DNA from 2 places in the Psychrobacillus sp. FSL K6-2365 genome. Region 2 is predicted to be linked to the other one. Evidence: a T-box and tRNA genes for the amino acid it is inferred to sense, from the RefSeq annotation. Region 2 holds a T-box; the other holds one or more tRNA genes.
What was found. A T-box is a leader RNA that pairs with one kind of tRNA and senses whether it is charged. The one in region 2 lies ahead of ileS (isoleucine--tRNA ligase), so its partner is inferred to be a tRNA-Ile.
Positions count from the first base shown of each region.

Region 1: it encodes a tRNA-Ile, which carries the amino acid that the T-box ahead of ileS (isoleucine--tRNA ligase) is inferred to sense. The anticodon was not compared.

Region 1 is NZ_JBBOOO010000001.1:2,983,215-2,989,872, forward strand. It holds gene MKY29_RS14855 (isochorismate synthase) at 1-717, opposite strand, end outside; gene MKY29_RS14860 (1,4-dihydroxy-2-naphthoate polyprenyltransferase) at 870-1,781, shown strand; gene MKY29_RS14865 (hypothetical protein) at 1,833-2,672, opposite strand; tRNA gene MKY29_RS14870 (tRNA-Glu) at 2,888-2,959, opposite strand; tRNA gene MKY29_RS14875 (tRNA-Ser) at 2,966-3,056, opposite strand; tRNA gene MKY29_RS14880 (tRNA-Asn) at 3,062-3,136, opposite strand; tRNA gene MKY29_RS14885 (tRNA-Ile) at 3,141-3,217, opposite strand; tRNA gene MKY29_RS14890 (tRNA-Gly) at 3,225-3,298, opposite strand; tRNA gene MKY29_RS14895 (tRNA-Phe) at 3,305-3,380, opposite strand; tRNA gene MKY29_RS14900 (tRNA-Asp) at 3,453-3,528, opposite strand; tRNA gene MKY29_RS14905 (tRNA-Met) at 3,532-3,606, opposite strand; tRNA gene MKY29_RS14910 (tRNA-Ser) at 3,695-3,787, opposite strand; tRNA gene MKY29_RS14915 (tRNA-Ile) at 3,798-3,874, opposite strand; tRNA gene MKY29_RS14920 (tRNA-Met) at 3,881-3,954, opposite strand; tRNA gene MKY29_RS14925 (tRNA-Ala) at 3,977-4,052, opposite strand; tRNA gene MKY29_RS14930 (tRNA-Pro) at 4,065-4,141, opposite strand; tRNA gene MKY29_RS14935 (tRNA-Arg) at 4,149-4,225, opposite strand; tRNA gene MKY29_RS14940 (tRNA-Leu) at 4,244-4,332, opposite strand; tRNA gene MKY29_RS14945 (tRNA-Gly) at 4,348-4,422, opposite strand; tRNA gene MKY29_RS14950 (tRNA-Leu) at 4,440-4,524, opposite strand; tRNA gene MKY29_RS14955 (tRNA-Lys) at 4,548-4,620, opposite strand; tRNA gene MKY29_RS14960 (tRNA-Thr) at 4,627-4,702, opposite strand; tRNA gene MKY29_RS14965 (tRNA-Val) at 4,716-4,791, opposite strand; rRNA gene rrf (5S ribosomal RNA) at 4,817-4,932, opposite strand; rRNA gene MKY29_RS14975 (23S ribosomal RNA) at 5,054-6,658, opposite strand, start outside.
Region 2 is NZ_JBBOOO010000001.1:1,376,913-1,383,570, forward strand. It holds gene MKY29_RS06535 (YlmC/YmxH family sporulation protein) at 237-470, shown strand; gene MKY29_RS06540 (YggS family pyridoxal phosphate-dependent enzyme) at 551-1,243, shown strand; gene MKY29_RS06545 (cell division protein SepF) at 1,240-1,719, shown strand; gene MKY29_RS06550 (YggT family protein) at 1,738-2,001, shown strand; gene MKY29_RS06555 (YlmH family RNA-binding protein) at 2,050-2,838, shown strand; gene MKY29_RS06560 (DivIVA domain-containing protein) at 2,936-3,445, shown strand; T-box leader at 3,495-3,714, shown strand; gene ileS (isoleucine--tRNA ligase) at 3,788-6,538, shown strand.

The DNA.
Region 1 (6,658 bases), 1.6 Mb from region 2:
ATAACTTTCTGGTTGCTCCATCGATGCATTATATATTGCCGTTGCAGGAGAAAAAGTATCGTTAAATGTTAGTTTTAGAGATCGGGCAATTACTACTTTTTGTATCTCATCTTCTCGGATTCTCTTCGTTACATCCTCTACAGCGTGCAAATATTCATCTTTCAAGCGATCTTCTCGTTTGATTAGTGTTGGTTTAGCATGTACCTTTAACTCTTTTACCTGAGCAGTGTGTATTAACGCATCTCTTTCTATACGTAGTTGTTCAAAAGGTTCCATGCTTTTCACTTCATCCGTTATATAATGAATATTAACGAATGCTTGGTCATGCTGAATAACTAACTGAAATTTAGATACGACAAAGAAGGCAGAAGGGAACGTATCCCATTCCGATGAAACCTTGTTTTTAGGATCAAATGAAAATCCACCAAATAGAATTGGAGATACATCTGCCTTTTCCTTTAATGAAGACTGACATAGTTTCTTCCACTTCGCATCAATATCCTTGTATCTATTATCTTCTAAATTATTTGCAATAATATGAGCATGTCCCAATCCTACTAAAGTTAACGTCTTCTCTTTGTTTTGCCAAAAATAACGTTTCCCTCTATATAATTCATCCCCTGCTTCAAAGAATGCCTGGGCAGACAATCTTGAGACTTCTATTGTTTCCGTATAAAAACGGTATTTTGTATCAATGGTACCGGTGGTTTTCGGCATAAATATGACCTCCGTTTAATAACTACTCTTTTATCTAGGTTAATTAAATTACTCTACCCTTAATCATACATCTTTCTACACATTTCAGCACACATTTAGCCATAAATTTATGCTAAAATTGAGATTGGATTCTTTTAAAGGAGAGAAAAATTATGTCACATGAATTTCAAGCAGACAAAGGTTGGCGTGTTTGGTGGAAATTAACAAGGCCACATACTCTTACTGCTTCATTTGCACCTGTTTTTTTAGGTACAATGATTGCCCTATACGAGGCAAATATTGACTGGCTATTATTTATTGCTATGTTATTAGCTTGTCTTCTAATACAAGCTGCTACAAATATGTTTAACGAGTATTATGATTTTGTACGAGGACTTGATAGTGAGGAATCGGTTGGTATAGGAGGAGCAATAGTACGTAATGGTGTAAAACCCAAAACCGTTATGCAACTAGCTCTATTACTATATTTAATAGCAGCTATTTTAGGAATTTATATTTGTTATGAAAGCTCTTGGCTATTATTAGTAGTTGGTGCAATTTCTATGGCCGTTGGATACTTCTATACTGGTGGACCTTACCCTATTTCTAGTACTCCATTTGGAGAGTTATTCAGTGGATTGTTCATGGGAATGCTCATTGTTTTAATTGCAGTATATATTCAAGTTGGTTCAGTACCACTATTTGCTGTTTGGTTATCTGTACCAAGTGCCCTGTTAGTTGCTGCAATAATGCTTTCTAATAATATTCGCGATTTAGTCGAAGACACCATAGGTGGACGAAAAACGATGGCTATATTAGTTGGTAGGAAGAACGCCATTACTATTTTAGCTTCTTATTTTATTTTGTCTTATCTTTGGATTATTGCTTTAGTTGTTTTGCAAATAATCACTCCATGGAGTTTATTGGTTTTGTTAAGTATGAAAAAACCTATACATGCGATAAAACTATTTAAACAAACAGAAAATCCAGTTCAGGTTGCGCCTGCTATGAAAGACACCGCACTTACGAATACGATTTTTGTATTCCTTTTAGGCTTAGGTCTATTGATTGGCTATTATGTATAATATTTTAAAAAACCAGAATGCTATTAAAAAGCTAGCACTCTGGTTTTTTTCTTATTTATATGATAATAACTCTGCTTTAAGTACACCTTTTTTATCGACAAGCTTGATAATTCCGATTCCGGGTGCGATATAGAACGTGTAGCCATAGTTTGTACGAACAACTACCACGTTTTGGAATGTTCCGGCTTTTACTTTAACCGTACTAGTAGTACTTTCCACAAATACATTATAAAAAGCTTGATTGTTGTCCTCTGTTAGATAATATTCTCTCGTTGTTTTTCCTTCAATCAATGGAAAAGCGAGATCAAGTATGGCCCAATCTGTATGACTTACCCCAAATATTAAACGATCTTTACGTTCAATATAAGTAAAATTATTTAGGATATCACCTTTCTTCTTTAAAAAAGCTTCCGTCATATCGTATTCAGAATTATAGGAATCACTAACAGTAAATTCATTTTGTGTATTTTCAGTAAAGCTAGGAGAATAAACAAGCTTCATCCCTGCTTTTGGTGTTAGCCCACCTATTACTTCTTTATTAAGCAAAGCTAGCTTACTTTTAGATGGAGTTTCATATTTCACTTTAGAACCTTTTTGTATGAAACTACTTGCCCCTACTCCATATAAGCCACCATTTGTTCCCTTATACGTATAGACTCTATATTCATCACCTTTTTTTAGTGTGCGTACTTTATTAAGTGATCCATTGGAGCCAACTTTAACTAAATTCGTGTCTGCAAGAATTGTTACTTTACCTATTTGCCCTTGTTTTAACTCTGTTTTTCCCCACATAACTTTGTTTGTAGCTGCGTCTGCTTGCATGTGACCTAAGCTTGTGAAGCCTAACGCTAGTACAAGTATGAGCATAACTTTACTAAATTTTTGAAACAACTATAACCTCTCCCTTCAATAGAAATGATATCATATTTTAAATTCACTCTATATATAACCTAGGGTTCATTATTTATGCGTTATCACTGGTCATTATGTTGTATGCATTCTATTGAATGACCGTTCCATACATCGACATAGAAAAAGAGAAAGGAATAAAATAAAAGTTAAAAATAAAAAAAGGTAACCAATGATTGGTTACCTTTTTTTGAGTATGACCCCTACGGGATTCGAACCCGTGTTACCGCCGTGAAAGGGCGGTGTCTTAACCGCTTGACCAAGGGGCCAATATATGGCGGAGAAGGAGGGATTTGAACCCTCGCGCCGGTTGCCCGACCTACACCCTTAGCAGGGGCGCCTCTTCAGCCACTTGAGTACTTCCCCATATATGGCTCCGAAGGTAGGACTCGAACCTACGACCGATCGATTAACAGTCGATTGCTCTACCACTGAGCTACTTCGGAATAATGGTGGGCCTAAATGGACTCGAACCATCGACCTCACGCTTATCAGGCGTGCGCTCTAACCAGCTGAGCTATAGGCCCATTATTTTGGAGCGGGTGAAGAGAATCGAACTCTCATCATCAGCTTGGAAGGCTGAGGTTTTACCACTAAACTACACCCGCATTAAATGGTGGCTCAGGACGGAATCGAACCGCCGACACAAGGATTTTCAGTCCTTTGCTCTACCGACTGAGCTACTGAGCCTCTTCAATTTTAAATTAAGCTAATTATTCAAGCCAAATTTCCAATTGATATGTATTAACATTCATATATAAATGGCGGTCCCGACCGGGATCGAACCGGCGATCTCCTGCGTGACAGGCAGGCATGTTAACCGCTACACCACGGGACCATTTGGTTGCGGGGACAGGATTTGAACCTGCGACCTTCGGGTTATGAGCCCGACGAGCTACCACTGCTCCACCCCGCGACGTTATATATTTACAAAATCGATGGTACATTGCTTAAAAATAGTGAGACACATTCTTCGGCTTACACCTGCATCAATTAGATTAAAATGGAGGAGGAAGAGGGATTCGAACCCCCGCGCGGTATGACCCGCCTGTCGGTTTTCAAGACCGATCCCTTCAGCCAGACTTGGGTATTCCTCCAAGATATTGATGGTGGACCTTGCAGGACTCGAACCTGCGACCGGACGGTTATGAGCCGTCTGCTCTAACCAACTGAGCTAAAGGTCCTTAAGATGGCGGCAGAGGGAGTCGAACCCACGACCTTTCGGGTATGAACCGAGTGCTCTAGCCAACTGAGCTACACCGCCAAGATTTCAACTTTTTTTAAAATGGTGGAGCCTAGCGGGATCGAACCGCTGACCTCCTGCGTGCAAGGCAGGCGCTCTCCCAGCTGAGCTAAGGCCCCGAAAATAATAACTGGTCGGGAAGACAGGATTCGAACCTGCGACCCCTTGGTCCCAAACCAAGTGCTCTACCAAGCTGAGCTACTTCCCGTCAAATATGGTGCGCTCGGCAGGACTCGAACCTGCAACCTCTTGATTCGTAGTCAAGTGCTCTATCCAATTGAGCTACGAGCGCATATGTTTTTCATAAAAGTGGTGCCGAGGACCGGAATCGAACCGGTACGGTAGTCACCTACCGCAGGATTTTAAGTCCTGTGCGTCTGCCAGTTCCGCCACCCCGGCACTTTAGTGAATCTTTGGAGCGGAAGACGAGGTTCGAACTCGCGACCCCCACCTTGGCAAGGTGGTGTTCTACCACTGAACTACTTCCGCTCGGTTATTAAATTAAATGGTGCGGGTGAAGGGAGTCGAACCCCCACGCCTTGCGGCGCTAGATCCTAAGTCTAGTGCGTCTGCCAGTTCCGCCACACCCGCATACATTATTCACTATAAAGTGATGAGCCATGTAGGATTCGAACCTACGACCCTCTGATTAAAAGTCAGATGCTCTACCAACTGAGCTAATGGCTCTAAAAATGGTGCCGGAGAAAGGACTTGAACCCTCAACCTACTGATTACAAGTCAGTTGCTCTACCAGTTGAGCTACTCCGGCAGGAGTAAATATATGGTGGAGGATGACGGGCTCGAACCGCCGACCCTCTGCTTGTAAGGCAGATGCTCTCCCAGCTGAGCTAATCCTCCTGGGTAAATTATGTATTTATTGCAAGCCCAGCGACGTCCTACTCTCACAGGGGGAGACCCCCAACTACCATCGGCGCTGAAGAGCTTAACTTCCGTGTTCGGTATGGGAACGGGTGTGACCTCTTCGCCATCATCACTAGACTTGAATACTTTTGAAAGACATGCTTTATTATAACAACTCTGTAGAATTTTTCAAGGGTTATTTAATAAAAAATTTATTCTTTCAAAACTGGATAAACGACATTGTTACGTTAAACAAAATTTGGTTAAGTCCTCGATCGATTAGTATTCGTCAGCTGCACGTGTCGCCACGCTTCCACCCCGAACCTATCTACCTCATCGTCTTTGAGGGATCTTACTTACTTGCGTAATGGGAAATCTCATCTTGAGGGGGGCTTCGTGCTTAGATGCTTTCAGCACTTATCCCGTCCACACATAGCTACCCAGCGATGCTCTTGGCAGAACAACTGGTACACCAGCGGTGTGTCCATCCCGGTCCTCTCGTACTAAGGACAGCTCCTCTCAAATTTCCTACGCCCACGACGGATAGGGACCGAACTGTCTCACGACGTTCTGAACCCAGCTCGCGTACCGCTTTAATGGGCGAACAGCCCAACCCTTGGGACCGACTACAGCCCCAGGATGCGATGAGCCGACATCGAGGTGCCAAACCTCCCCGTCGATGTGGACTCTTGGGGGAGATAAGCCTGTTATCCCCGGGGTAGCTTTTATCCGTTGAGCGATGGCCCTTCCATGCGGAACCACCGGATCACTAAGCCCGTCTTTCGACCCTGCTCGACTTGTAGGTCTCGCAGTCAAGCTCCCTTCTGCCTTTACACTCTTCGAATGATTTCCAACCATTCTGAGGGAACCTTTGGGCGCCTCCGTTACACTTTAGGAGGCGACCGCCCCAGTCAAACTACCCGCCTGACACTGTCTCCTACCCGGGTTACGGGTATGGGTTAGAATTTCAATACAACCAGGGCAGTATCCCACCGACGCCTCCTCCGAAGCTGGCGCTCCGGGCTCTAAGGCTCCTGCCTATCCTGTACAAGTTGCACCAAAATTCAATATCAAGCTATAGTAAAGCTCCACGGGGTCTTTCCGTCCTGTCGCGGGTAACCTGCATCTTCACAGGTACTATAATTTCACCGAGTCTCTCGTTGAGACAGTGCCCAGATCGTTACGCCTTTCGTGCGGGTCGGAACTTACCCGACAAGGAATTTCGCTACCTTAGGACCGTTATAGTTACGGCCGCCGTTTACTGGGGCTTCAATTCGCACCTTCGCTTGCGCTAAGCACTCCTCTTAACCTTCCAGCACCGGGCAGGCGTCAGCCCCTATACTTCACCTTACGGTTTTGCAGAGACCTGTGTTTTTGCTAAACAGTCGCCTGGGCCTATTCACTGCGGCTCTTCTAGGCTATGCACCCAAAAGAGCACCCCTTCTCCCGAAGTTACGGGGTCATTTTGCCGAGTTCCTTAACGAGAGTTCTCTCGCTCACCTTAGGATTCTCTCCTCGACTACCTGTGTCGGTTTGCGGTACGGGCACCTATCACCTCGCTAGAGGCTTTTCTTGGCAGTGTGAAATCAGGAACTCCGGACATACGTCCTCGCCATCACAGCTCAATGTTATAGAATGCGGATTTGCCTACATTCACACCTTACTGCTTGGACATGCATAACCAACAGCATGCTTACCCTATCCTTCTGCGTCCCCCCATTACTCAAACGGTGGTTTGGTGGTACAGGAATATCAACCTGTTATCCATCGCCTACGCCTATCGGCCTCGGCTTAGGTCCCGACTAACCCTGAGCGGACGAGCCTTCCTCAGGAAACCTTAGTCATACGGTGGACGGGATTCTCA
Region 2 (6,658 bases):
TTTAGCAAAAACGCTTTTTCTTTTTAGAAGAAGCGTTTTTCTGTTGTTATAAATTTCTTAAGAACAACAAGTTAGCTTGGTCCGGCAGAAAACACTTAAAAAATCATATAGGTAGTTACAAGTAGGATTCCGTATTTATGCATTAGAACGAAGCGTTTAAGATCTGGATTTTTTTCTTTTTAGAAAAAAAGCGTTTTTTTCATTTTCATTCATATAATGAATAAAGGGGGTTAATGATGAAATTTTCAGATGCGCAGCAAAAAGAAGTAATAGAAGCAAAGAGTGGGCAATTACTCGGCTATATTGTAGACGCAGAAATTGATAAAGAAACTGGTTATATTATTTCATTTTTAGTAGAAGAAAATGGAGCGTATCCAACTTTTTTTAATAAAAAAAGAGACACAAAGAAAATAGCCGTACAAAATATAGCGATAATTGGAAAAGATGTTATAATTGTATCAAAAACATAGACTTACAATGTTCATCATTGATAAAACGGCTTTTCATTGATACAATAAACAAAAACAATTGATGAAAAGTTGGGTTTCGAATGACAAACGTACAACAAAACTTAGAACAAATTCAACAGCGTATGCAAAATGCATGCGACCGAGGTAATAGAAAGTTAGAAGATATTACATTAATAGCAGTAACAAAAGAAGTTTCAGTTAGTCGAACAAACGAGGTAATAGAAAATGGTATTCGGCATTTGGGAGAAAATCGACCAGAGGGTTTACAGAAAAAGTTAGATGCCATTTCTAATGATGTTGGGTGGCATTACATAGGTTCATTGCAAACAAGAAAAGTTAAATCAGTTATTAACCATATAAATTTCTTGCATTCATTAGACCGGATGAGTTTAGCGGATGAAATTGAGAAAAGAGCTACCTCCACAAAGGATTGTTTTGTACAAGTAAACGTATCCCAAGAAGAGTCAAAACATGGGCTTGCTTTTGAAGAAGTAGAAGCATTTGTAGATCAGCTTAAAAACCATAAACGTATTCGCATTATTGGATTGATGACAATGGCACCTAATACGGAAGATGACACAATCATTCGAAATGTTTTCCGCAGATTGAAACAACTCCAAAGTAAAATTGCAGCTAAACAAATAGCAGGCGCCCCTTGTACAGAACTTTCCATGGGAATGTCTGGGGATTATGAGATAGCAATAGAAGAAGGTGCAACATTTATTAGAGTCGGAACAGCATTGGTTGGAAAAGAGAGGGAGGGAATTGTATGAGCATGAAAAACTGGATGAAAAACTTCTTCTACTTAGATGAAGATGAGGAAGCATCAGAAGCGCAGCAACCAAGACCTCAGCAGCAAAAAACAGTTGATAATAATATAAAGCAACAAACTGTAAAGTCTGCTCCTAAAGAACGTAAATTTAATACGATTCCAAAGGATATGAACACTCCTAATCTCGTTAGTATTCAAAATGTCCAAAAGTCATCAAAAGTAATATTGATAGAGCCGAGAGTGTATGCAGAAGCACAAGATATATCTGAACACTTAAAAAGTAAAAAGGCTGTAATTGTAAATTTGCAACGAATTGATAAGGAGCAGGGAATTCGAATAATCGACTTTTTAAGTGGGACAGTGTACGCTTTAGGTGGAGACATACAAAGAATAGGTACGGATATATTCCTTTGTGCACCAGATTCTGTTGAAGTCGATGGTGCAATATCGGATTATTACTATAATGACTTAGATTAACAGAGGAGTATTTAAATTATGGGATTAGTTTTATCTTTAATAAGCTGGGGTGTTCAAATTTATACGTATGCATTAATAGCGTATATTTTAATGTCATGGGTTCCGAGCATTCAACAATCAGGTTTTGGAAAGTTTTTAGGGAAAATATGTGAGCCATACTTAGAACCATTTAGAAAAATTATTCCTCCATTAGGGATGATTGATATCTCACCAATTGTGGCAATTTTTGTATTAAACCTAGCAATGACAGGCATATATTATATAGCTAATATAGTTGTCTAACCTCACTTTCGTGGGGTTTTTTACTATAGTCGAAAGGGAAATATTAAAATGGAAAATGTATTGCAACATTTTAGAAAAGAAGAACAGCCATTTATAGAACAGGTTGTGAGTATGATGCGGGAAGTTGAGGATCGATATGCTCCTAAGTTGACGGACTTTCTAGACCCAAGGCAGCAATTTATCGTAGACTCGATTCGTAGGCAATATGAAGAGATTGACTCTAGCGCTCAAGGTGCACTAGAGGATGCGGAGAGAAGAAGAGTCTTATTGTTTCCTTCTTATTTTACTCCATCTGATAACGATTTCTCTTCGAAAGTAGTGGAAGTTCATTATCCTACTAAATTTGTTACGCTAAAGCACAAGGATGTTCTTGGTTCAATGATGTCACTAGGAATTGATCGTAGTAAATTTGGTGATATACGCGTACAAGATGGAGCCATTCAGTTCGTCGTTGCCTTAGAGGTTTTAGATTACGTTCGAGCTAATTTCACATCCATTGGGAAAGTGAAAGTTCATATAAATGTGATAGAAAATCCAATCGATTATTTTGTTCAACAGGAGGAATGGATAACTGATACTTTAACGGTTAGTTCCCTTAGGTTAGACACAGTGATTGCGGCAGTTTTTAATATTTCTCGTCAAAAATCTGCATCCCTTATTCAAGCTGGTAAGGTCAAAGTGAACTGGTCAGAAAAGGATCAGGTATCTCTTGAGTTACAAGAACTTGATTTACTTTCTATTAGAGGGCATGGAAGAGTAAAATTAATAATGATCGAAGGAAGAACAAAAAAAGATAAATTACGACTACAAATAGGCAGGTTAGAACTTAAAAGTTAATTTTTATAAGAATATTTCAAATTTAGATGTATTCACCTTCTTGGAAATGTATAATGTAAGAAAGAATACAAGAATAGTAAGTAAAGGAGATGTTAAAATGCCACTGACACCACTTGATATACATAACAAGGAATTTGGTAAAGGATTTAGAGGATATAATGAAGATGAAGTAAACGAATTCCTTGATCAAATTATGAAAGATCTTGAAATATTGATGAAAGAAAAAAAGGAATTAGAAACAAAGCTTAAAACTTCAAGCGAAAAGGTTGGTCATTTTACTTCAATTGAAGAGACATTACATAAGTCAATTGTCGTTGCACAAGAGGCAGCAGAAGAGGTTCGTCGCAATTCACAAAAAGAAGCGAAGTTAATTGTGAAAGAGGCAGAAAAAAATGCTGATCGAATTGTTAATGAAGCTTTAACTAAGGCTAGAAGGATTGCATTGGAAATCGAGGACTTGAAAAAGCAGTCAAAAGTTTTCCGAAATCGTTTTAAAATGTTAGTCGAAGCCCAGCTAGATTTGATCAACACAGATGACTGGAATCATTTAATGGAATATGATGTGGATACAGAAGCAATTGATCGTATATCTGTTACGGAAGATTAACATTTCTTGACTCATAGCCATACTTTACCTATAATAATTTCATATCATATAATATGCGTTGAAAAAGACGTCTAAAATAGATTTCGACAAAGCGACTTGAGGGTGGTGAGAGCTCAGGGTAGAATCTTATTTAGAATATCACTTTGGAGCAAGGGCACTGAACAAATAGTAAGTGTCTTCGGTTAATGCCCCGTTATGGCATTCTAAGCGGCGATTTTATACAAATCGCAAGTAGGGTGGTACCGCGAGCATAACTCCTCGTCCCTTTTAGGGATGTGGAGTTTTTTTGTTTTCGCCACTCCTTTACAGTACTCATGCTTTTAATAATTAGGAGGTTATAAGATGGAATACAAAGATACGTTATTAATGCCAAAAACTGATTTCCCTATGCGTGGAAATTTACCAGTGAAAGAAGTAGAAATTCAAACTAAATGGGCAGATCAGGATATTTATAAAAAGGTACAGGACCATACAAAAGATCGTCCGTTTTTTGTACTACATGATGGACCACCTTATGCCAATGGTGATCTTCATATGGGTCATGCATTAAATAAAGTATTAAAAGATATGATTGTCCGTCACAAGTCTATGTCAGGCTTCCATGCACCTTATGTTCCAGGCTGGGATACACATGGTCTGCCAATCGAGCAAGCACTAACCAATAAAGGTGTAAAACGTAAAGAGATGTCTTTAGCAGAGTTTAGGAAGCTTTGTGAGGAGTATGCATATCAACAAATTGACAATCAACGCTCACAATTCAAACGTTTGGGTGTTCGTGGGGACTGGGATAATCCATATGTTACATTAACTCCTGCATTTGAATCACGTCAAATTGAAGTATTCGGTGCAATGGCTAAAAAAGGATATATTTATAAAGGGTTAAAGCCTGTTTACTGGTCACCATCAAGTGAATCAGCATTGGCTGAAGCAGAAATTGAATACCAAGATAAAAAATCACCATCTATTTATGTAAGCTTTGAGGTGACTGAAGGAAAAGGAGTTCTGGAAGAAGGAACAAAATTTATCATTTGGACTACAACACCTTGGACAATTCCTGCAAACCTAGCTATTTCCTTGCATCCTAAAGTTGAGTATGCAGTTGTTAATACGAAAGGTTCTAAATTTGTCGTTGCATTAGATTTAGTAAAATCTGTTGCGGAAGAATTAGGCTGGGAAGAATATACAGTAGAACGTACACTGGAAGGTAAGGAAATGGATCGTCTCGTAGCGAAACATCCATTATACGATCGTGATTCTCTTATCATTTTAGGAGAGCATGTAACAACTGAATCTGGGACTGGATGTGTTCATACAGCTCCTGGACACGGGGAAGATGACTTTTACGTTGGAAAAGCTTACGGCTTAGATGTTCTTTGTCCAGTTGATGACCGCGGTGTAATGACTGCTGAAGCACCTGGTTTTGAAGGATTATTTTATGACACAGCTAACAAAGCGATTACAGAAGCTTTAGAGGCTGCAGGTGCGCTTGAGAAACTTACATTTATTACACATTCATATCCGCATGACTGGCGTACAAAAAAACCAGTTATTTATCGTGCTACAGCACAATGGTTTGCTTCTATTGAGGCATTTAGAGATGAATTGCTACAAGCTATTCGGGATACCAAGTTTACTCCTGCATGGGGGGAGACTCGTCTATTTAACATGATTCGCGATCGTGGAGACTGGTGTATTTCTCGTCAGCGTGTATGGGGAGTTCCAATTCCAGTATTTTATGGGGAAGATGGAGAACCGATTCTGACAGAAGAGACTATTTCACATGTTTCTAAACTATTCCGTGAGCACGGTTCAAATATTTGGTTTGAAAAAGAAGCGAAGGAATTACTACCAGAAGGATTTACACATGCTGGAAGTCCCAATGGTATCTTTACGAAAGAAACAGATATTATGGATGTATGGTTCGATTCCGGTTCATCTCATCAAGGTGTCCTAGAAGAACGCGACGATTTAGTATTCCCAGCTGACTTATATCTAGAGGGATCGGATCAATATCGTGGTTGGTTTAACTCTTCGTTAATAACAAGTACGGCTATGTTTGGTCACGCTCCTTACAAAGGTTTGTTAAGCCATGGTTTCACATTGGATGGAAATGGACGTAAAATGAGTAAATCATTAGGGAACGTAATCGTTCCTTCTAAAGTGATAAATCAGTTAGGTGCAGACATTGTACGTTTGTGGGTAGCTTCTGTAGATTATACAGCAGATGTACGTGTATCAGATGCGATCTTCAAACAGGTATCAGAAGTATATCGTAAAATCCGTAATACATTCAGATTCTTACATGGTAATATTAGTGATTTCCATCCTGTTAATAATCGTGTGGAATTCAAGGATCTTCGTGAAGTGGATCAGTATATGTACATGAAACTTCAAGAAGTAATTACAACAGTAAGAGCTGCATATGATCGCTACGATTTTGCAAGTGTATATCATACGGTGAATAACTTTGTATCAAGTGAGTTAAGTTCATTCTACTTAGATATTGCAAAAGATGTTGTGTATATCTATGGCGAGGACCACTCGGATCGCCGTGCTATGCAAACAGTTATGTATGATACATTATTAGCTCTACTAAAATTAGTAACACCTATCTTGCCTCATACGACAGATGAGCTTTGGGCTTATTTAGAGCATGAAACTGCGGAAAGTGTTCAATTAACGGATATGCCAGAAGCTGTTGATTATCCTGAATTCAAGAATTTAGCAGCTAAGTGGGATAAAATTATGGAATTACGTGATGATGTATTAAAAGCACTAGAAGAAGCGCGAAATGCAAAAACGATCGGTAAATCATTAGAAGCTAAAGTAGCTTTATATGTAAATGATGACTATAAAGCACTGTTTGAAACAGATGCCATTGACTTTGCACAATTGTTCATTGTTTCTAAATTTGAATTAGGCGGTGCACCGTCTGAAGCACCAGCAAACAGCTTAGTATTAGAGCATGCTTCTGTTGTAGTAGAAAAAGCAGATGGTGAAAAATGTGAGCGCTGTTGGACAATTTCCGAAACAGTTGGTACAAGTGAAGCCCACCCAACTTTATGTGCACGTTGCGCAGAGGTTGTTAAGTAAATAAAACAAAGAAATGTGGTCCAATTATTTGGATCACATTTTTTATAGGATAATGGCTAGATAGCTCTTAATTTTAAAGGTAAAGCCCTTAAGTGTTTTCGGATAGCCCATAAATCACTT